DNA from 3 places in the Virgibacillus salidurans genome. Region 1 is predicted to be linked to each of the others. Evidence: riboswitches for the same ligand, from Rfam matches in the RefSeq annotation. Region 1 holds a riboswitch; each other region holds the start of a gene.
The links. Region 1 has a riboswitch for S-adenosylmethionine ahead of ssuE (NADPH-dependent FMN reductase). Riboswitches for the same ligand answer to the same signal wherever they lie in the genome.

Region 1 (8,145 bases):
ATTTATCCTGGTTTGAAAACTGATTCGCTACGTGTGTATGGAACACAATTATTGCTGAATCTTTAGGAATTTCCTTAATGATCTCAGGCAATAACGCGACCCCGTCTCCCTCGATTAAATTCAAATGGTTCCTTGTGGCATAATTTGCCGCGCGTTCAAATAATTCCCGTCTGTCATTGTGCTCCGGCCAAATTAACGCTTTTAACCACAAGAAATCATCAGGATCATTTAGATCACTTACATGTAAATCAATCCCTGTTCTGGATGCAACCGGCGGACTATTCTTACGTAAAAGCGGGAAACCTCTCCCCTCCACCTCCCCATTAATTTGAACAATAGAATCATTATTTCCATATACATCATCTGTTTTATAGGTGTAGCTGTATTTATCCCACAACAGTTGCAAGCCAGCACTCGTTCCTATTTCTATCAACGCCAAGGGCTTCTGCACTTTCTCATATGCAAAACAAAAACTGGGATAAAGGTAACTACAACGCCTAACCTCATTAGTTTGGACTAATTTACGTTGCATTACTGTAATTATTTCATCACTGTATTTCTTACAAAAATCCTTGAGATAGGGAAAACATTGATTTGGATTCTCGGGGGTATCTGTGATGCTTCCATAAAAATTCTTCAAATGATGTGATGTACCTTTTAGTAAAAGAAAATGCACAGCACCAAAAAATAAATTCGGAATTGGTTGCCCTCCCTGGGAATTGGTGCACAATTCTAATAACCCTTCATCTTCAGCTGTTCTTTCAGACAAAATTTCATATAAATTGCTTGATCCTCTGCACTCATTAACAGCAAAACTCTTAAAACGGTGGAAAATTACTGATTTATCCATGGAGACTCCTCCGTCACTTTTTGAATTAAATACTCCAAATCTTGACACCTATATTATCATAAAATTCACACCATTTTAATGGCGAAAACTAATTTTTTTATACACTAATACCCCCAAATCAAATTTCATTTCGATTATTGCTATAGAAACAGCTAGGGTGTTTCACTACTATAATCGGCGAAATTAAGAATTTAGGGGTAGAAAAGCGTGAATTTATTTTAAAGGACCTCTAGAAATAAAAGAACCCTTCTATTCGGGTCCCTCAGAGTAATCCTCTTAAATCGTACTATCAATAAATAATGTCAATACTTTAGCACCCTCATTGTCCACAGGGATAAATAAATGGGATTTTGATCCTTGAAAATAGGCACTGTCACCTTTTTCCATGTAATGCTCTTCTCCATCATAATACAAGTAAATTGCACCTTCGAGAATAAATATAAATTCATCCTGGGAATGGGTATAGGTCTCTTGCCGATGGTTCGTATGTTTAGGTGTCACGTGAACAATGGTTGGTTCTACACCATTATATTGGGATCTGTTCGCGAGCAACTCATAGGAGTAGCCCATATTCTCGTCTCCAATTTTAGACTGTCTGTTTGCTTTTGAAAGTAGTACCAGTTCTTGTTCTGATTTGTCATCCAGCACCCATGAGAGAGGAACCTCTAGAGCATCACTGATTTTGGATAATGTAGCGATTGCAGAAGCGGCTTGGCCGTTTTCGATTTTGGATAATAAGCTTTTGGAGATGCCGCATTCATCTGCAATTTGCTGTTGTGTTTTTTTGCTGCGTGCACGCATTTGTTTTATTTTTTTACCTATATTATCAAGATTTATGGTAACTCTCTCCTTTGCCATTTAAGTCGAATATATGCCTTTAATCATAGAATAGCTCGGCTTTACAGTCAAGGAGAGAATCTTTAAACCTTTAACACATGAATATGATCGATTAGGCCGTACTTACATAATGAGCAAGTGTCTTACTTGGCAATTCCTTTCCCAATTTATTCTGCATAAATAATGCTGCCTCTTGTATTTTACGTTCCTGAATCCCTGTTTTCACACCTAAACCATGCAGGAGATACAGCACATCATTTGTTGCTACATTGCCTGCTGCTCCCGGTGCATAAGGACAACCGCCCAAGCCTCCAACAGAACTATCAAATCGAGTTATGCCGTATTGCAGGGATCGCATAATATTAGCGATAGCCATTCCTCTTGTGTCATGAAAATGCATGATAATTTTCTCTTTCGGATAGCGGGATAACACCGCTTCAAGCAGCTGATCCACTTGGGAAGGAACAGCCGAACCGATTGTATCTCCAAGTGAAATATCATCTGCACCATATTCCAACAATTGATCACAAACACGGATAACTTCTTCAGGCGTTATTTTTCCTTCAAACGGACAATCAAATACGGTTGAAACATAGCCTGTTACACGTTTTCCTTCTTGTTTCGCCTCTTGGATAACGTCACGCATTACGGGAAAAGTTTCTGCTATTGTTTTATTTATATTTTTTTTATTGTGGGTTTCGCTTGCTGACATAAACACCGAAGCCCCATCAATCCCAGCTTCCAGCGCATGTTCAAGCCCCTTCCTATTTGGGACAAGCGCCGAATAGAAGACACCCGGATGTTTGATTATCCGCTTTCCAACTTCTCTGGCGTCAGAAAGATTCGGTATCCATTTCGGATGGACAAACGAGGAATACTCAATCTCCCTAACGCCTGATTCGGAAAGCATATTAATCCAAGCAACTTTATCGTCAGTTGAAATCCAGCTCTTTTCATTTTGCAAACCGTCTCGAGGTGCCACTTCTTTTATTTGAACAAAATCTGGCCAATTCTTCATGGTTTCCCCTCCTATTAATCATAGATGATGAAACATTTTCCTTCTATATAAGAATACGCTTACAAAAAATATTAGTTTGTTAGTTCAATTCTATTCAACTTTATATATTTATATTCAACTTTGTTGAATTAAGTGTATAGTCTTTAATGGTGAAATGTCAACTGTTAAAATTAAAAAAGAACCTGTGCTCACTGATTAAGTGGTAGCAGGTTCTTTTAGCTCTTTACGCGAAAAAGTTAATTCACCAACACGCCTTTGGTATTCTTCCCGGGATGATGATCCGGCAGTTGGTCTCCTTGACCGAATAAGTTATCCCTGAGTGTAGTTCCTTCATATTCTTTTTGAACCAATCCTCTATCCTGTAGAATTGGTACTACGTATTCAACGAAATCCTTAAATGTTCCTGGAGTTATCGCATAAGCAATATTAAAACCATCAACTCCAGCTTCATTCACCCATGCTTCCATCGTGTCGGCCACCTGCTCCGGTGATCCGACAGTATACGGCCCCATTCCGCCTATTCCTACAAATTCTTTAATATCTTCTGCGGTTGATGGTTTATCAGGGTCTATCTTCGTAAAGTTTTCTACTGCAGATTGGATTGCATTGCTCTCTACATAGCGTAAATTTTCGTCTGGGTCATATGCAGTTAAATCTATTCCAGTCCATCCACCGAATAAGGCGAGCGCACCTTCATGGCTAATATGATTTTTATAGTCATTAAATTTTGCCACAGCCTCTTCTTCTGTTCGACCAACTATCGGTGTAAACATTGTGAGTACTTTCACCTCTTCCGGTAATCTCCCTGCCTCTTTGATATCAGCATGTAACTTATCAACGGTGTCTTTCGTTGCAGATATCGTTGGTGCACCTATAAACACACATTCGGCATTTTCAGCTGCAAATGCGCGACCTTTCGTAGATGCTCCTGCTTGATAAATAACAGGAGTACGCTGTGGAGATGGTTCACTCAAATGCGCTCCAGGTACTTTAAAATAGTTCCCTTCATGATTAATGTCATGAACTTTGTTAGGATCGGTGTAAATGCCATTTTCTTTATCTACCTTAACAGCATCGTCCTCCCAGCTTTCTTCCCAAAGTTTGTAGGCAACGTCCAGATATTCTGCTGCTATATCGTATCGCTCGTCATGCTTAATTTGGCCTTCCAATCCCATATTGACAGAGGCACTTTTCAGATAAGAAGTAACAATATTCCATCCGATCCGCCCTTTAGTTAGATGATCTAATGTGCTGATTCTGCGTGCAAAAGTGTAAGGATGCTCATGTGTAACAGATGCTGTTACGCCAAAACCAAGATGCTTTGTAACTGCTGACATTAAAGGGACTACCAAGGAAGGGTTATTGACTGGAGCCTGTGCCCCTTGACTTACAGCTGCATCACGTGATCCCTTATACACATCATAAGTACCTAATACATCCGCAAGAAATACAGCATCAAACCGTCCCTTTTCCAACAATTTAGCAAGTTCAATCCAGTATTCGCTATCTTTATAGCGATATGACTCATCATCCGGATGGGTCCATAAACCAGGGGACTGATGCCCAGGCGTGTTCATATCAAACGCATTTAAATAAATCCTCTTTTTAGCCATATATGTTTTCCTCCTTGAAATTTCGTTATTTAAGTAAAAAACACTGCTGACGCCTGTCTGTTAACGATTTCGATAAAATATTGAAGTTGCTTTTTCGTGCGCTGTAAAATGTCCGCATCGATAATTGGATTTTCCTGCTGTTTATCTATTTGACTATCAAGCAGATAAAGTCCTTTTAAATTATGCCCCTTTAATGTGGCCAACACCGGTTTCAAAGCGTATTCGATTGCTAGCAAATGCGACGGACTCCCCCCTGTCATCAGCGGAAGTACTGGTTTGTGCTTGAGTACATCTTGCGGGAGGATATCGAGCAATGCTTTTAGAACACCTGAATATGCACCTTTATACACCGGCGATCCAACTATAATACCTTTTGCATTTTGGACTAATGCCGTAATTTCCTGAATGGCCGGACTATCAAACTTCCCTTGGAATACGTCTTCAGCTGGCACGTCTTTAACAGAAATATGAGTCACTGAAAAATACTCCTGTTGAAGTAAGGCCCCTAAGTATTTAAGTACTTGTTCCGATCGCGAAAATTCAGAAGGACTTCCCGATAGCACAACAATTTCACTCATGTGATCATCCTTTCTTATCATTTGTCTTTTTTCTAAACTTTCCTCTTTAGCTAAGAACTTCTGTATGTAACCATAAAAATAAGCCCCCTTTTCTTATATGAGAAAAGAGGGCTTTACTTTGATATTCCGCTCTTATCTCCCAAGAATTACTCCCGGTGGAATTAGCACCTTCCTGACACTAATCAGGGGTTGCTGAAGCTTCATAGGGCCACATCCCTCAGCTTCTCTTGATAAGAATATTTAGTTATAATGTATAGTGTATTTTAATTAATCCGATAAGTCAAGTGGGTTTTGAAAATTTAAATACAGTAAAATTAGAAAAGGAGCTCCAAATATTATCGGAGCCCCTTTTCCCTACTACAATCATTGTTGTTCTTCATTTAGTCTATCTTCTATCTCTGTCATAATTTCTGCAGCCTCGTTCCAATTTCCTTCAGATAGCGCATCCTGGTAGGAATTAAACAGATCTGAGAACTCTTGTAATATCTCATCTGATTCTGAAATTTGCTGTTCCTGTTCACCTGGCTCTGCTGTCTCTTCAGGTGTTTGCTCCTCATCCGGCTGACGATCCGGATCTACAAGATTTAACATTTGCTCAAGCGACTCCTCAAATGTGGCTTCCATGACGATATGATCATCGTAGGCGATGATAACTTGCTTCACTTCAGGAAGTGACGTCTCGTTGGAAGATTCAATATAAATTGGTTCCACATACATGACCGTATCTTCAATCGGAATGGCGAGCAAGTTCCCACGTATGACTTCAGATCCGCCTTGTGACCAGAGATTCAGCTCCTGAGAAATCGTACTATCCTGATTGATACGATTTTCAATTTGTTGCGGACCGTATACATTTTCCTGTCTTGGAAAACGATATACAAATTTTTCACCATAATGCTCTCCATCATTACGCACACCAATCCAGGCAATCATATTTTGTCGATTTCTTGGTGTATACGGCATCATCAAAATAAATTCTTCTTCTTCATATTCAGGTAGTTTCATTGTTACATAATAAGGCTCCATCTCAATATCTTCATTAAAGTATTTCTCTGTCGGGAACTCCCACGCATCTTCCCGGTTATAGAACATTTCAAGATCGGTCATATGATAGGTGCCGTAGATGGATGCCTGAATATTAAACAACCTTTCAGGGAAGCGGAAATGAGCCCGCACGTCCTCTGGAATTTCCTCTGTGAAGAGTTCAGGAAACATGTTTTCATATGTCTGCAGCAATGGATCTTCCGGATTTGCTATATAAAAATCCACTTCTCCAGTGTAAGCGTCCACGGTTACTTTTACCGAATTTCGAATATAATTGTTGTTTTCCTGATAGGATTCCGAGTATGGATATCTTTCAGCTGTTAGATATGCATCCATCATCCAAGCAAGACTGCCGTCATCACGAACAAAAATATACGGATCTGAATCATATTCGAAAAATGGTGCGATTCGATTAACACGGTCCATGATATTTCGGGTTTCAAGAAACTGACTCTCATCTGTTATCTGATCGGAGACAAACATCCGAAATGATCCCTCTTTTAAAGCAAATAACGCCCGATTAATCCCATCTAACGTAATACCCGAATCTTCTTCATACCGACTCGATACGTTTTCATCACCAGAAGGATAATCAAATTCATCCACTTCTGAATTAACAATTACATTCGGATAAGCCTCTTCCCCATAGTAAATTTGAGGACGTGTTATGTCCAAATCCCCTTCAGGAGGAAGATTTTGTAATATATATTCCGGCTGACCCTGCGCGGTTAATTCGTTAACATGACTCATGGTAACTCCATAACCATGTGTATATCTTAGATTCCGGTTCACCCAGGTTTGTGCTTGCTCTGGTAAATCAACTGTGCTTAATTCTCTTGCCCCAACAAAAACCTGCTCATATTCACCATCGATTTCATATCGGTCAATATCAACATCGTTAAATTGATAATAGGTCCGGAATGTCTGAAGCTGATTATATACATCAAGCAATGGTCTTGAATCATTGATCCGTACATTATTAATGGTTAATTCATTATCTTCCACCATTTCTTCATCTAACGTGCCATCACCTGGATGATCGGATACATCCATATCATTAAGATCATAAGCAGCACGTGTGAAATTAAGATTATGCTCCAGATACTCCTCTTCCTGTGAAAACTCATTCGGTGATACAAGGAACTGCTGTACACCAACAGATGCCAGTTGTCCTACAATTACCAATCCAACATATGCAACAACAGGGATTAGCATGGCTTGGATTTTCCCTTTTCGCAGTGCAATAATCACCCAAACAGTTCCAATAATTGCAACTGCGGCGAGAATATAGGCTTTTGGTATGTTGATAAGATTATCCGTATAACTCAACCCGTGCACAACACTTTGCTGAAAAAGGTTTACTTGATTTGTCAGCAATGTACCATATGGCGCTAGCAAATGATTACAAGCTAAAAGCAACCCAATAATTCCTAGAGTTACTCCCATATGCCACTGGGCTGAACGACTCATTCGGTACATGTTAAATACTGAATAAGAGCCAATCTGCACAATCAGGAAAAAGATGCTTAAACCAAGTAAAAGATAAACAATAAATTCCAGAAACGGCAGAACAAACATATAAAAAGAAATATCCATATTAAAATACGGATCCGCTTGCCCAAATGAAGCATGATTTAAAAGTTTGAGCGCAGGCTCCCAGCCGATCCCCTGTACGACCGTACTCCCAATCAGTCCTGCCAAAAGAGAAACACCAAACATAATGGCATTCATTATTTTTCGCTTCAGAATAATCGGTGGTAGCTGATGCGAATCAAAATGCTTGGTATAAGAACGGATAATCAAGAAAAAAGTGAAATATGTAACCACAAAGAACAAGATAAAGCCCGCTACACCGAGCAACACTTTACTTCCTAGGATAGTCGTAAACACTCCTCCAAAATCAAGGTTATCCATCCATATGTAATCTGTAACCCAGTGGAATGCAACCGATCCGATGATGAGAAGAAGTAGTAGTATTCCAATAACGATACCGAAACGCCTGCCGAATTTTTTCAACTGCGCTACTTGTTTGGGATTCCTATTGCTTTCATTATCCAAAAATTAACTCCCCCCTATGTTTCTTTTATTCTTTTTCCATGATAACAGATTTGTAGTATACTTTCCTTCTAAATATACGAAGAACAAAGAAGAAAGTTTCAATAAGATCTTAGAAACCTTATGAGAAAAGCCATAGCATAATCGCTA
Region 2 (8,145 bases), 1.8 Mb from region 1:
CGTCGTCATAACCCGTTCATGACTACCGCGAACCCGAAAATATCCCCTTTGACGTCGTCATAAACCGTTCATGGCTACCGCGAACCCGAAAATATCCCCTTTGACGTCGTCATAACCCGTTCATGGCTACCGTGAATCCGAAAATATCCCCTTTGACGTCGTCATAACCCGTTCATGGCTACCGCGAACCCGAAAATATCCCCTTTGACGTCGTCATAACCCGTTCATGACTACCGCGAACCCGAAAATATCCCCTTTGACGTCGTCATAACCCGTTCATGGCTACCGCGAACCCGAAAATATCCCCTTTGACGTCGTCATAACCCGTTCATGGCTACCGTAATCCTGAACATGTTCCCTAACGTTAACATGAACCGTTCATGGCTACCTTAAATCTAAGAAAAGGAGCTAAAGCGGTAGCCATAAAAGGTCTAATCGCCGCATTCAGCATAGTAGGAGTATTTTCCATGACCTATACGTATGAAATTTTTGTTCAATACTCTACTAATCGTTTTCTTTGATTTAATTTCGTTACACCAATCATGAATCACTGTAGTTGTTATTTTTTCATTAGGAAATAGCAATTGAAATTGACCTACATTCCTTAATATAGAAGCATCCGTGTCCTCTTCATGGCCACAGCTATCACAAACTATGTATCTATCTTTTACAGATAACAAAAAGGAATTACATGCAAGGCAGGTTATTCCCTTTTTCAGTTCAGCATAGTCATAATTGGGTATACGAGTGAATGGGGATTCATCTTCACTAAGCTTTACTAGCATTTCAGCAATTTTTATATTTTTATTTCCACCTGATGAACTTCTGCTTAATTGTCTTAGGAAACGATTGAGTTGACTGGGTAAAATAATAGGCACGTCTATAGATGCTTGGAATAATGTGAATTCGGGATTGATAAAAATGATGTGTGATTTGACTGGAAGGTTAACACCGTGATGTTGGAGTAATTGTCTGAGTAAGGATTCGCATCGCGTCAGTTGCAAGACGGGATCTTTAATTTCCTTTTTTGATTTTGTGTACCATCTTTCATTTTCAATAAAGAATTCCCCTTCGTAATTTTTCACATCAATAAGATGGATGAAATTTTCATAAATGATCAGTGTATCAATTTGAAAAAAAGTATTATTCCATTCAAGCAATAAATCATGTAATATGATTAGCCTGTCCGACAATCCCTCCAATCGTGCTGCAAATTTTTGTTCACCTTCATATCCCTTCTCAAGGATTACATAGTATTGCTTATCCGTATCTGATAGATGCATGCGCATATCTAAATATCGGAGGAGCTGCAATTCTCTCGATTCGGTAACCGTCATTTTCTACTTCCTCTCATTCTTTTTAAACTAATAGTATGAAAAAACACCCAATTTATCAAGTTTAATTGAATTCAATTAAATAAAAATTTATTCCCCAAAACGGTTGACATTCCATCCAAATTACCGTTATACTGTTCAGTAATTTAGAAAAATTAATCTCTTATCAAGAGTGGCGGAGGGATAGGCCCTTTGATGCCCGGCAACCTGAAGGCAACACAATTTGCCTTTTACGGTGCTAAATCCTACAGATCAACATTGGTCTGGAAGATAAGAGGAGGATCGTTTACATATACGCCCTCTTCTTAGGAAGGGGGTTATTTATTTATCCCCTCTTCCTCCCAGATACGTTAAAAAGCGGCACTACTGCCAAAAATCCAAGGAGGAATTATTCATGTCTAACTTTCAATTTCACAATCCGGAAACAGTATTACTTCACGGGGGCCAAGAACCGGATCCTGCAACTGGGTCAAGGGCTGTGCCAATCTACCAAACAACATCCTATGTATTTCGCGATACGGAACATGCGCAGAATTTATTTGGCCTAGCAGAACCAGGAAACATTTACAGCCGTATTATGAATCCGACTGTCGATGCTTTTGAGACTCGGATGGCACAACTTGAGGATGGAATCGGGGCTGTCGCAACATCATCCGGGATGGCAGCAATTACACTTTCCATTCTTAATATTGCTGGTTCAGGTGATGAGATCATCGCTGACAGTAATTTATATGGTGGAACGTACAATCTTTTTGCAAATACATTGCCTCGTTACGGTATCGATGTAAAATTCGTTGACGGCACGGATCCTGAAGCAATTCGAGGTGCTATTACAGATAAAACAAAGGCTGTCTTCGCTGAAATTATTACAAATCCAAGTCTGAATATATTTGATGTGGAAACGGTTGGCGAAATCGCACATGAAAACAATATTCCTTTAATCATTGACAATACGTTTGCCACGCCATATGGCACAAAACCACTAACATGGGGTGCAGATATTGTCGTCCACTCTGCGACAAAATGGATTGGTGGGCATGGTACAACAATCGGCGGTGTCGTTGTGGATGGTGGCCGATTTGATTGGGGCAACGGACGCTTCCCTGGTTTTACCGAGCCCGACGCAAGCTACAATGGCCTCCGCTATGTTGATCTGGGGCCAGCAGCCTATGCGACAAAATTACGTGTGCAGCTCCTGCGTGATATCGGTGCGTCCCTGAGTCCACAAAGTGCGTTCTTATTCCTTCAGGGGTTGGAGACATTGCATCTGCGTATTGAGCGTCATAATAAAAATGCCGAAGAGGTCGCAGCTTATTTACAAAAACATCCAGCTGTAGAATGGGTTAATTTCCCAGGGCTAGAAGAGCACCCATCCCATCAGCTTGCGAAAAAATATCTTGCTAAGGGATTCGGTTCTGTTATCACGTTTGGTATCAAAGGCGGCCGAGATGCCGGCAGAAAGTTAATTGATAATGTTACACTCTGGTCCCATGTTGCTAATGTCGGTGATGCAAAATCACTCATTATTCATCCAGCATCAACCACACATCAACAATTAAGCGCGGAGGACTTAGAAAAAAGCGGAACAACGGAAGAATTAGTCCGCCTATCGATTGGCATTGAGTCACCGAAAGATATTTTAGTCGATCTAGATCAAGCCATTGCCAAAGCTGTGGATCAGCCGCCACTTTTTGAAGCTACGGAAGAAGATGCTATAAAATGGCTGCTTACTTCCCCATTTGATCGTAAAGATGGAGGGGCTCGTAAAAAAGTAATTGCAACTGTGACTGATTCTGATAACAAACTTGATAAAAGCGGCAAGCAACTGGCAAAACTCGGATTCAGCGTTATCCCTATCAATGGTGAGTCGAAGCTGGAGGACATTCCTGAAGAAGTGGATGCCGTATGGGTGAACAACAAACAGCTACCGCAATCAACCATTGAGCAATTTATCAATAAACAGGGAAAAATATTGTTAGTGGAAGCACCGGATACGAATGATCAAACATTAGAAAATGCACGTGCTGCAGGGATTACCGTGATTACGAATAAAAATCCGTATGAAGAAGCGGTCCGTCTGAGGAATAACCGTAAAGTAGCGGATCCGTTGGAAGTGTAAGTTGTTGTAAATGCTTAGGGTGAGGTTTTTCTCTGGGGTTGATATTTCTGCCCTGAGGTTGATTCTTTCGCCCTGGGCGAAACTTCCTCCCCACAAGAAGTCATCCAATTTAAGTTTAACTTCTCTCTATAAAGGAAAAAGCATTAAAAATCGCCTTCACAGAAGGCGATTTTTTAGTATGATAAGATCAATCCAAAGGTATATTAAAAATACTTTCGAATTTATTTGCGACATGAGACAATATACTAATTCATACGTATAATATAACAGCCGGGTGTGGTAAACATGAAGAAGAAAAATTTTATGATTGCGATTTTTGTTCTTATCATTGGGGCAGGAATTTTTGCATTAATCAATCGACCTACCGCAACTTTAGATAATATAACGCCTCCGCCAGGTGATGAGACAGAAACAACTCAAAACGAGACAAACGAAGAAGCTAATGAAGAACCGCAGGAAGAAGAGGAAGAAACCGAACAAAGTGATGAAACTGATCAGAGGCAGTTTTCAACGACAATTTTCGAGGCGTTTCAGGAAACAGTTGATTTCTTTACCAATCGAGACACACACATTGTTGCTGTTGGCGACTCCCTAACACAAGGGGTCGGAAGCAGTGATGACCAGGGCGGTTATGTTGAAATACTGGATCGCGCTATCAATGCTGAAAACCAAATTGTGTCATTTGATAATTTTGGCATACGCGGCGATCGATCAGATCAGCTGTTGGAACGCTTGGATAATCCGGAAGTTTCCAACGCAATTGAAGAAGCGGATATTGTTTTAATAACGATCGGGGCAAATGATATCATGAAAGTATTCAGGGAAAATTTTACGAACTTAACGATCGAGGAGTTTAGAGAGGAACGGGTCAATTATGAAGAAAGGCTCAACCAAATTTTTACCAAGCTTCAAAATATAAATCCGAACACCGATATATATTTATTAGGATTTTATAACCCCTTCGAACAATACTTTCAGGATATTGAAGAACTTGGTATGATTGTGGAGTCATGGAATAGAACCGGAAGTGACATTGCCGAGGAAGACGCGGCTATCACATTCATCCCAACAGTCGATTTATTCAATGATCCAGACGCAGATTTATTCGCAGACGATAACTTTCATCCAAATGATCGTGGCTATCAACGAATGGCAAGAAGGGTGATGGATTATTTAACTAATGAAGAAGGATGAGCGCGATGTCACAACGAAAAGAACTCCATCAATCGAATAAAAATAAATGGAAACGATTATTTTATGGTTTATTAAGTGTGAATGTCCTTTTTTTGCTGGTCATCGTCGCACTCATTTTCTGGCCTGTTTCCGAGAACACCTTTCCATCAAATGAGGAGCAGGAAGCACAAGAAAGCTCCGAGTTTACGGTTCGAACGACCAAAAATAACTTGAATGAATTGATCAATGCCTATATAGATCAGGCATTATCGAACACAGGTCACGAGTATAGCATCTCCCTTGAGGAAGATGTCCATTTAATTGGCGAGTTGCCGGTATTTTCCAGTACTGTGCCACTTTCCGTTCATTTAGAACCACTCGTGCAAGAAAATGGGGATCTCATTTTAGAACAAAGATCAATCTCGCTTGGATTATTGGAATTACCGAATCAAAGAATTATGTCATATATGGAACAATATTTATCAATGCCTGAATGGGTAACGATCAACCCACAAGATGAGGAAATTTATGTTGCGGTTACCGACATGGACCTGCGTAGTAACTTTGAAGTCAGTGTGGAACATATTGATTTGGAGGCAAATAATATCGCATTTAATATTCGAATTCCATATCGGACATTAGGCATTGACCAGATAGAACCATAATAGGAAAAGCTGAACCAGCACTACCGAAAATTGATGGGTTCAGCTTTTTTCATTAAAAAAAGAACCGCTACACCTAGTGTATGGCTCTTCTCATCTGATAACAAATCGTTTCACTTTTGCGGATAATAATAAGATTACTGATTGCTTTTGCAATTTTTGCTTACGCTTCACTAATTTTCTCTCTGTATCCATGAAGTAATCGCTGAGTTTTCCTTGATAAATCAGTTGCATGCCCTCATGCGTTCGAATATCAGCAGGCGTCGTAAAGCATGCAGGCTTCATAAACTGAAATGTCTCTAGATCCCGTAATACCGTCGCCACAAACTGGGAACAAAATAAGGCATTCCTGCGATTAATTTCAAATTGGAATAAGACACCAAGAAGACCAATAAAATTAAATTTATACGCTTCTTTCTTTGCTTCAATTTCTTTTATATGATGGATAATTACTTCACAGTCGTTTTCAGAAACCGTGTAGCTGTAAATAGCAGAATTCGAGTTTTTCATAAAATCACTGTGGGGGTCCTCCCGTATAAATCCACCAATAAATGGATTACGTGGCTGTTTCCGCCCAAAGCTGTATATCTCTTTTAATTTCGGATCAAAGCTGATTGATACATGATTTAGTGATTGATTTGTACAGAAATTAATCACCTTGGATAAATAGGTTCCTGTATCCGTAAAAAGAAAGTAAATCGTCCTTTCTCCCATCAAATCTCCCCTCATCGCCCTTTTATTTTTTAATACGGCAGGTTTTCGGTAATCTCGTTACTTAGTACGTGAGCAGTGTTTTTTATTTGATGACACCTTATTGTTACATATTTTCACATAAAAATACACCCTTTTTTACTATTATTTAAAAAATTGGCAACTAAAATGTATTCAGTGTTCTTACTGGAGGTTCACCCCCGTTTTGGACTGGTTGTGTCCCGTTTGGGCACGATTCTCTCCCGGTTTAGTGCTTCCCTCTCCCGGTTTGAAAAGCCTCTCTCCCGTTTTACCGTTCCCTACCTCGTTTTAAAACAGCTCCCTCCCTTTTCGCCTTCCTCTCCCCCCATTCAACCACTAAACGTTGACGAAACCGAAGAAATGCCGTAAGCTAATCTTGTGTACTATTTTTTATTGGAGGAATATCATAATCGATGATTAATGTTTCTAATGTAAGTTTACAATATGGTGGTAAGAAGTTATTTGAAGATGTTAATTTAAAATTCACCCCTGGTAACTGCTATGGATTAATTGGTGCAAATGGTGCCGGTAAATCCACTTTTCTTAAAGTATTATCAGGCGAAATAGAACCGCAATCCGGTGGTATTTCCTTGTCCTCCGGAGAAAGAATTGCCGTGTTAAAACAGGACCACTTCGCCTATGAAGATGAGCAGGTGCTGGAAGTTGTTTTAATGGGCCATGAAAAATTATATGAAGTGAAACAGGAAAAAGACGCTATTTATATGAAACCCGACTTTTCAGAAGAAGATGGCATGCGTGCTGCTGAACTGGAAGGCGAATTTGCTGAAATGAATGGTTGGGAAGCAGAATCAGATGCTGCTGTTCTACTAAAAGGGCTCGGAATCGATGAATCCCTTCATATGAAACAAATGAATGAATTAACAGAAAGCCAAAAAGTAAAAATCTTGCTTGCTCAAGCCTTATTCGGCAATCCCGATATTTTACTACTGGATGAGCCAACAAACGGACTTGATATCCATGCCATTCAGTGGCTGGAAGAGTTTCTGATTAACTTTGAAAACACGGTAATCGTCGTGTCACACGACAGGCACTTTTTAAATAAAGTATGCACACATATTGCCGATGTTGACTATGGGAAAATTCAAATTTATATCGGAAACTATGATTTCTGGTATGAGTCCAGCCAACTGGCAAACAGAATGGCTCAGGAACAGAATAAGAAAAAAGAAGAAAAAATTAAAGATCTGCAGGCCTTTATTGCCAGATTTAGTGCCAATGCATCGAAATCTAAGCAGGCAACGTCACGCAAGAAATTACTGGACAGCATCACACTGGATGATATTAAACCATCATCCCGTAAATACCCGTATATCGCCTTTACACCAGATCGCGAAATCGGTAATGACTTGCTGCGTGTTGACGGATTAACGAAAACCATCAATGGCAAAAAAGTGCTGGATAATGTGAGTTTTACCATGAACAAGGATGATAAAATCGCGTTTGTCGGGAAAAATGATATTGCCAAAACGACCCTATTTCAAATTATAATGGGCGAGATGGAGCCGGATGCGGGCACATATAAATGGGGCGTAACCACATCGCAGTCCTATTTTCCAAAAGATAACACTGCATTTTTTGAAAATAATGATCTGCCATTGGTCGAGTGGCTTCGTCAATATTCTCCAGAAGATCAGACGGAGACATTCCTGCGCAGCTTCCTGGGAAGAATGTTGTTTTCCGGCGAAGAAGCACTAAAAAAGGCAAATGTGCTATCAGGTGGCGAAAAGGTTCGCTGTATGCTATCAAAAATGATGCTATCCGGTGCAAATGTGCTCGTATTGGATGAACCTACAAATCACTTGGACCTGGAGTCGATTCAATCCTTAAATAATGGCTTAATCCGATTTAAAGGATCGATCCTGTTTACATCACATGACCATCAATTCGTTCAAAGTGTAGCGAACCGCCTTATCGAAATTACGCCAAATGGCATTATAGATAAAGAAATGAGCTACGATGACTATGTGCAAGATCGCAAGTTGCAGGAAGAAATTGAACAAATGTATGCTAGTTAATGAAAAGAGCGCACTCCTAATGGAGAGCGCTCTTTTAGTGCTGGCGGTTGGGGGCCGGCGTTGAAAAAATGCTAGTGGCTGGACAATTC
Region 3 (8,145 bases), 890 kb from region 1:
CTGTATGACTGGGGCGATGAACGAGCGAAGTCTCATATTACAGAGATGGGAATTTTAAAAGACGATCATATGTGAAAAAGGGTAGGAATAGAATGTAATCATGTTCTATTCCTATTTTTTGGTTTATCTTTCCAGCTTAAGAGGAATAGTGTACATAGAGGGAGGTTATATCAATGGAAAGAAAACATTTTAAGAATAAGTACTGGATTTTAGGAACAGGAATTATATTATTTTTATTTACGTTGGTTAACACAAATGATCTACAAATAGTGGAAGCTGAAGAGGATCAGCAAAAGGAAGAACATATCACACATGAAGAGGTGATTTCTTTAACAGGTGAATTCATGGATATTCTTGTACAGGAAGCAGATGAAAATTACAAGGTTGTAAATTATGATACCAAAGATGAATTGCTAAATGCTTTTGAACAAGTGACAACAAGAGAAACTGCTAAAATCTATGTTGATTATTTCTACAGGGAAGAAGCAGACGGTCTGTATATTCTCCCAACAGAAACACCACCATGGTTCATGGAAGAAAACGAATATGATATGGTACAATTGGATAATAAGCAAGTCAAAGTCGTCCAGGAGAACCAAAGCTTTTTCTATGACGAATATGAGATAGAAATTGAATTTAGTTTTGAAAAGGAATGGAAGATAACAAATATAAGCATTAGATAAGTAAAGGCAGTTGACATCATGTATACATTCAGAGATTACTATAACAACGAAGTGAAACTTTCCTTTGATGATCATCCTTTTTCGACCTCGCCAAAACATGTATGGGTTGTATGCAGGCACAAGGATGATTGGCTTTTAACAAAGCATAAGGGAAGGGGATATGAATTTCCTGGTGGTAATGTAGAGGAAGGTGAAACAGCGAGAGAGGCTGCTATTCGTGAAGTAATGGAAGAAACAGGTGGAAAAGTAGAAGACATAAATTATATTGGCCAATACTATGTTGCCGGAAAAACGGAAACCATTATTAAAAATGTCTATTTCGCTCAAATTGATCAACTCATCCAGCAGGACACCTATTTTGAAACAGACGGACCTTTCCTGTTAAAAACAATCCCGTCCAACGTTAAGGATAATCATTTATATAGTTTCATTATGAAAGATGGCGTGTTGGACTATTGTATGAAACATATTCGAAAGACATGGCTTACCGTCGGATCTGAGTCGCAAAAGCGTTAATTTTATATAGGCTGTTTTTTAAAAGACTGGGACTGCACCAAAGGTTCCCACCGAAGACATTTGTTGTTTTTGACATAAAAGATGAAAACTGCGACATAATTTAAAATTAAGATTGATGCTTTCACCCGCCGCTACGGAAATACATTCCGCTTTCCGCGGGCGGCTGGTGAGCCTCCTTGTGCTGGCGCACTGCGGAGTCTCACCTAGACCTTTGCTCCCGCAGGAGTCTTCATGTATTTCCTTCGCTAGCATTAGTTACTATATATTATTTGTGTAATAAAACGAAACAGTTTCGTTGCTCTCATCACGAGTCCGGGTGAGTGGAGGGCAGTCGACTCCTGCGGGAATAGCACGTGTCCGAAGACCCCGCAGAGTGGTTTTCTCGAGGAGGCTGAGGCCGTGCCCGCGGAAAGCGACTGCCCGGAACGATCCCGGACGGCGGCGAGTATTGCACATAATGTCGCAGTTTATATCAACTAAAAGAGACAATACTTACGAAAAGAGCTTTTATATAAGAAAAAATCGCCTATAATCTGGAATAGGCGATTTTTTCGTGTGATTTTCTTAATTAAGTTGAATGCTTAATCAGCCATTTTTCAATTTTCTCTACGATTTTATACATAATCGCAGCAAATATTGCAATGAGGACTAAGCTTGACATCACAAGTGAAAAATCAAATACTTGGAATCCGTAAATAATTAAATATCCTAAACCTTGCTTTGAAACGAGAAATTCACCAACAATGACACCAACCCATGAAAGGCCTACATTTACTTTTAATGTAGAAATCATTGCCGGAAGTGTTGCCGGAAAAATGGCTTCCTTAAAACGCTGCCACCTCGATGCTCCAAAGCTTATGAGTACTTTTTCATAATTTGGGTCGACTTCATTGAAAGCAGAATACACGACAAGCGTCGTAATAATCACTGAGATGATTGCCCCCATGGTAATTATCGAAAAATAACCAGGACCGAGGGCGACAATAATAATGGGACCAAGCGCTACTTTAGGCATCGCGTTCATAATGACAAGATAAGGATCCATAATTTTGGAAAATCGTGTGGATGACCAAAGTAATGTAGCAATTACTATACCTAGAAGCGTACCAATAATGAAGCCAAGCACCGTTTCAAACAATGTTACCTGGATATGTGTGACCATTGATCCATCCGTAAATCGGTCAACTAGTAAATTGAAAATTTTAGTTGGAGAACTAAATATCAATGGATCAATCCAATATAATCTGCTCGCAAGCTCCCATAGTGCTATAAATGTTATTAAAATAGAGATCTGCCAAGCGAAAACAATCTTCTTTTCACGCTTTAACTGATTTTTATAGGCTTCATAAAGGTGGTAATCGGATTTAGTTTCCATTATTATTTGACACCACCTTTGATTCTGATGAAGCTTTATCTTCATGTTCCAACTCATCCCATATTTTATCGAAGAGGATTTGATATTTTGGATGTCTTCGAACTAAAAAAGGCTTTTCGTCACGTAATTCAATAGGGACTTCGAATACTTTAGCAAGGCTTCCGGGATTGGCATCCATAATACAAATACGGTCACTCATGGCAATTGCTTCACCGATATCATGTGTAACAAGGATGGTCGTTTTGTGATACATTTTTAGTAGATGGGATACTTGATCCTCCAATTTGAGTTTTGTTTGATAATCCAGAGCTGAGAATGGTTCATCTAACAGGAATATTTTCGGATCATTTATTAATGTTCGAACAAGTGCGACCCGTTGACGCATTCCACCGGAAAGGGAGCTTGGATAAGCGCCCGCAACGTCTGCTAAACCAACGTTGTTAAGTAAATCCAATGCTTTTTCTTTGGTTTCCTCTGTGTCATTGTTGTTGATTTTCGGACCTAATAAAACATTGTCAATAATTGTTTTCCATGGAAATAAATAGTCCTGCTGCAGCATGTATCCAATTGCTAATTCGGAGTCACTTATTGGTTTCTGCTGCAGAAGTACATGCCCGGCAGTTTGTTTCATAATCCCCGCAATAATAGAAAGGATTGTTGATTTTCCACAACCGCTTGGGCCGAGCAGGGCTACGAATTCGCCTTCTTTCACAGATAAAGATATATTATCCAATGCTTTTGTGTAGCTGTTTTTAGAAAAGTAATGATGTGTTACTTGATCTAAGGTTAGAAAAGACAAAATGGGGACCCCCCTCCTTAGTTAGTGATAACTTCCTCAGCAATTTCCGTATTTACAAGGTCCTCGTAACCTACATCTGCGGGTAATTCACCTGCTTCTTCCATAATCGCCTTTAGATTTTCCCATTCTTCTTCATCCAAGGTGGGATCTGTTGAAAAGGAGCCCTGGTTTTTATAACGTTCGATCGCTGTAGCTAACATATCCACTTCGGTATCCTCGAAATAAGGTTGGATGGATTCTGCGATGTCTTCGGCACTATTTTCCTGCACCCATTGCTGTGCTTTATAGATTGCGCTTGTAAACTTGCTAAGTGTCTCTTCATTTCCGTCCATATAACTTTCCTTCGCCATATAGGAAGTATAAGGTACTTGACCGGATTCCTCTCCAAAGGAAGCCACAATATGACCGTTTCCTTCTTCTTCAAAAACACTTGCTGTTGGCTCGAATAACTGAACATACTCATAGTCGCCTGATGCAAACGCTCCTGGTATATTGGCAAAATCAATATTTTGACTTAAATTCAAATCGGCATGTGGATCAATGTCATGATTTTTTAATACAAATTCACCAACCATCTGTGGCATCCCACCAGTACGCTGCCCTAGAAATTCACTTCCCCGAAGATCATCCCATGTAAATTCAGGGTCAGGCTCCTTGGCAACCAGAAATGTCCCATCTGTAGCAGTTAATTGTGCGAAATTAACAGCATAGTCTTTTGAGTCCTGTGCGTACACATAAATAGAAGTCTCGGAACCAACAAGTGCAATATCAGAACCGTCTGATAATAGTGATGTCATTGTTGTATCACCGCCCCATGTTGTCTGCAGTTCAACATCCAATCCTTCTTCTTCAAAAAAACCTTCTTCAATCGCAACATATTGCGGTGCATAGAAAACAGAACGTGTCACCTCGGCAAGTTGAATCTGCGTATTTCCATTCGATGAATTACATGCGGAAAGGAAAAGAAGTAGCACAATTGAAATAACAGCGATAAGCTTTGTTTTTTTCATACAGTTCGACCCTTTCAATTTCAGTAATGATATGTCAAAATAGCTTATGCTTTCTGGAAAAAATGTGTGAATGCCTAGTTCCGGTAAAGTGAAATTATTTTCGGAGTTGCCATGACGGGAAGAATCAACCTGAGAGCAGAAATAACTGGAGAGCGGAAAAAACCGATCTCCATCGTAGAGATCGGTTTTCACCAGCGGACTTGCTCGCTCCGCTTTTCCACATATAAATGAAATCCTTTGGGATGAGGAAACAATAATTTTTATGCTTTATACAATGGTCCTGCTTCTTTAATGGAATCAGTTACTTGTGAGAATTTCTCAAAGTTCTCATGAAATTTCATGGCAAGTGATTGAGCGGCAGTCGTATAAGCATCTTTATTTTCCCATGTCTGTTTGGGAACAAGTACTTCGTCAGGTACACCCGGTACGTGTATTGGAATTTCGAGACCGAAAATACTATCTTTCGTTGTTTCAACTGCATTAAGTTCTCCCTCTAAAGCGGAATGAACCATTGCACGGGTGTGCGATAATTTCATTCGCCTGCCCACACCATAGGATCCACCGGTCCAGCCGGTATTTACTAAAAAGACATTGGAATTATGCTGGTCAATTTTTTCTCCTAACATTTCCGCATAAGTTGATGGTACCAGCGGCAGGAATGGTGAACCAAAGCATGCTGAAAATGTAGCCTGTGGCTCTGTTACCCCGCGCTCTGTACCTGCCAATTTACTTGTATATCCGCTTAAAAAGTGATACATGGCTTGCTCTTTCGTTAATTTACTAATCGGCGGCAAAGTTCCGGAAGCGTCAGCTGTTAAGAAAATAATTGTATTCGGATGTCCGGCAACGCTTGGGCTTATAATATTATCAATATTGTCTAATGGATAGGCGGCACGTGTATTTTCTGTTAACGACACATCATCATAATCAGGAAGTCGTGTTTCATCATCGAGAACGACATTTTCCAGCACGGAGCCAAATCGAATCGCATTAAAAATTTGCGGCTCTTTCTTCTCGGACAGGTTGATACACTTTGCATAGCAGCCCCCCTCAATATTAAATACGCCGTTTGGACTCCATCCATGCTCATCATCACCGATTAAGCGACGGTATGGATCAGCGGATAACGTTGTCTTTCCAGTTCCCGATAGACCAAAGAATAATGCAACATCGCCTTCTGGGCCAACATTTGCCGAACAATGCATTGATAAAATATTTCGTCTCGGCAGTAAATAATTCATAACCGAAAAGATAGATTTCTTTATTTCCCCGGCATATTCCGTTCCACCGATCAAAACAACCCGCTTTTTAAACGAAATAATAATAAATGTCTCTGAATTGGTACCATCAATTGCCGGATCTGCCTTGAAATTCGGTGCTGATACTACCGTGAATTCAGGCTGGTGTGAAGCAAGTTCTTCATTTGTCGGGTTAATGAATAATTGGCGAGAAAATAAATTATGCCATGCATACTCATTAATTACTTGAATTGGAAGACGGTAAGCAGAATCCGCTCCAGCAAACCCTTTGAATTGATATAGCTCATCTTTTTCCTCTAAATACGTGAGTACTTTTTCGTAAAGCTTATTAAAGGAGGTTTCATCAATGGCTTGATTAACGGGACCCCAATCAATAAAATCCTCACAAATGTCATCCTTCACAATAAATTTATCTTTTGGTGAACGACCTGTATAGGTTCCTGTCGTTGCCCGAACAGCCCCGGTTGCAGTAAGAACACCTTCATTTTTTGATAATATATTCTCGACCAAACGAGGAACAGGTGCATTTTTAATCAGGTTTTTATGGGAAGATATATTTTTGTCTAATGCATTTTCTACCGTTTTCATATGAAATACCCGCCTTTTGATGATTTTTTAAAATATAAAATTATCATATGCATCAATTTGTAAATAGTATAACACATTATTAACATTAGTCCACACTATTTATTGGATTTTTTTCGGAAATTTTTCTTCAATCTGCTAAGCTATTAAATAGTTGACATAGAAGGCTGCTTTCGTTAAGCTAAATTGCGAACGGATCTCTTATTCAGAGTTGGTGGAGGGACAGCCCCTATGAAACCCAGCAACCATCACTACGGTGAAAAGGTGCTCACCTGATGCAAGGATATTCCTTGAACAATAAGAGCGAAAGGCTTTGGTACCCTTTCCTCAGATTGTAGGAAGGGCTTTTTTAGTTGGTACTTTGAATAATAAAATGCATAGAATAATAAACAGAGTTCCGTAACATCATTAAAGGGAGGATTTAGCCGTATGGCTGCAAATCGTCGTTTATTTACATCTGAATCCGTAACAGAAGGGCATCCGGATAAGATTTCTGATCAAATATCAGATGCTATTCTGGATGAAATATTAAAAAATGATCCGCATGCACGTGTTGCTTGTGAGACAACGGTAACCACAGGGCTTGTATTAGTATCAGGAGAAATTACGACGAGCACGTATGTGGATATTCCTGCAACTGTTCGTCAAACGATTAAAGATATAGGCTATACAAGAGCAAAATATGGATTTGATGCTGAAACATGTGCGGTATTAACCGCAATCGATGAACAATCCGCAGATATTGCAGGTGGCGTTGATCAGGCACTTGAGGCGCGTCAAGGTAAAATGAGTGATGAAGAAATTGCCTCGATTGGCGCAGGAGACCAAGGTCTTATGTTTGGCTATGCATGTGACGAAACCGAGGAACTCATGCCCCTGCCAATCTCTCTAGCCCATAAGTTATCAAAACGATTATCAGATATGAGAAAAGAAAAAGTTCTTTCCTATCTGCGCCCAGACGGGAAAACGCAAGTAACCGTTGAATACGATGAACAAGATAATCCAGTTAAAGTAGATACCATTGTTATTTCCACACAGCATCATCAGGACATTACTGGTGCACAAATTGAAAAAGATATCATTGAACATGTTATCAAACCTGTTGTGCCAGGACATCTACTGGATGAAACAACCAATTATTTTATCAATCCAACAGGGCGATTTGTTATAGGAGGTCCACAAGGAGACGCAGGTTTAACAGGCCGTAAAATTATGGTAGACACATATGGGGGGTATGCCCGTCATGGCGGAGGCGCGTTCAGCGGGAAGGATGCAACGAAAGTAGATCGTTCCGCAGCATATGCAGCTCGCTATGTGGCCAAAAATATCGTTGCAGCCGATTTAGCAAAAACGTGTGAAGTACAGCTCGCTTATGCAATAGGTGTTGCAGAGCCTGTATCCATTGCGGTCAATACATTTGGTACAGGTCACGTCAGTGAAGAAAATTTTGCAAGAGCCATTCGGGAAATATTTGATTTACGGCCTGCTGGCATCATTCGTATGCTTGATTTACAAAAGCCTATTTTCAGAAACACAGCTGCCTATGGCCATTTCGGTAGAACGGATATTAAGTTTCCATGGGAAAAAACGGATAAGGTAGCTGAATTAAAGGCATTGGCGGAAAAATTTGATAAAGTTTAGAGTTATACCATACGGCGGGATCTGCTGTATGGTATAATTTTTATGTAAGGAATTGGAAATTTTAAAAATGTTGAAAGTCACAATATAAACGCTTTTTAATTATCTTACTTTTTGGTATTCACTGATCACTCGTGCAGTACGATAATAGAAAATATACAAGGGAGATAACAAAATAATAACCGGAAGCCCTCCCAGTATAATGAATCTGTTCGTTTAGACCGCTTGGAAAAAGAAATAGAACATATTAAAAGAAATCTAGATAAAATAATGGATACGT

Region 2: linked by a shared signal. The riboswitch ahead of KFZ58_RS17320 (PLP-dependent aspartate aminotransferase family protein) and the one ahead of ssuE (NADPH-dependent FMN reductase) in region 1 are both predicted to bind S-adenosylmethionine.
Region 3: linked by a shared signal. The riboswitch ahead of metK (methionine adenosyltransferase) and the one ahead of ssuE (NADPH-dependent FMN reductase) in region 1 are both predicted to bind S-adenosylmethionine.

What each region holds. Positions count from the first base shown of each region.
Region 1 covers NZ_CP074373.1:1,425,845-1,433,989, reverse strand. Annotated here, with positions in the region: gene KFZ58_RS07480 (DUF2332 domain-containing protein) at 1-850, opposite strand, end outside; gene KFZ58_RS07475 (helix-turn-helix domain-containing protein) at 1,127-1,708, opposite strand; gene KFZ58_RS07470 (hydroxymethylglutaryl-CoA lyase) at 1,800-2,705, opposite strand; gene KFZ58_RS07465 (LLM class flavin-dependent oxidoreductase) at 2,942-4,318, opposite strand; gene ssuE (NADPH-dependent FMN reductase) at 4,348-4,896, opposite strand; SAM riboswitch class I at 5,026-5,133, opposite strand; gene KFZ58_RS07455 (UPF0182 family membrane protein) at 5,260-7,998, opposite strand.
Region 2 covers NZ_CP074373.1:3,479,104-3,487,248, forward strand. Annotated here, with positions in the region: gene KFZ58_RS17315 (nuclease-related domain-containing protein) at 432-1,283, opposite strand; SAM riboswitch class I at 1,495-1,611, shown strand; gene KFZ58_RS17320 (PLP-dependent aspartate aminotransferase family protein) at 1,729-3,453, shown strand; gene KFZ58_RS17325 (SGNH/GDSL hydrolase family protein) at 3,739-4,647, shown strand; gene KFZ58_RS17330 (YpmS family protein) at 4,653-5,291, shown strand; gene KFZ58_RS17335 (hypothetical protein) at 5,382-6,002, opposite strand; gene KFZ58_RS17340 (ABC-F family ATP-binding cassette domain-containing protein) at 6,434-8,056, shown strand.
Region 3 covers NZ_CP074373.1:2,312,799-2,320,943, reverse strand. Annotated here, with positions in the region: gene KFZ58_RS11965 (hydrolase) at 1-75, shown strand, start outside; gene KFZ58_RS11960 (hypothetical protein) at 174-683, shown strand; gene ytkD (RNA deprotection pyrophosphohydrolase) at 702-1,199, shown strand; gene KFZ58_RS11950 (ABC transporter permease) at 1,768-2,574, opposite strand; gene KFZ58_RS11945 (ABC transporter ATP-binding protein) at 2,564-3,373, opposite strand; gene KFZ58_RS11940 (ABC transporter substrate-binding protein) at 3,391-4,383, opposite strand; gene pckA (phosphoenolpyruvate carboxykinase (ATP)) at 4,644-6,230, opposite strand; SAM riboswitch class I at 6,426-6,531, shown strand; gene metK (methionine adenosyltransferase) at 6,657-7,868, shown strand.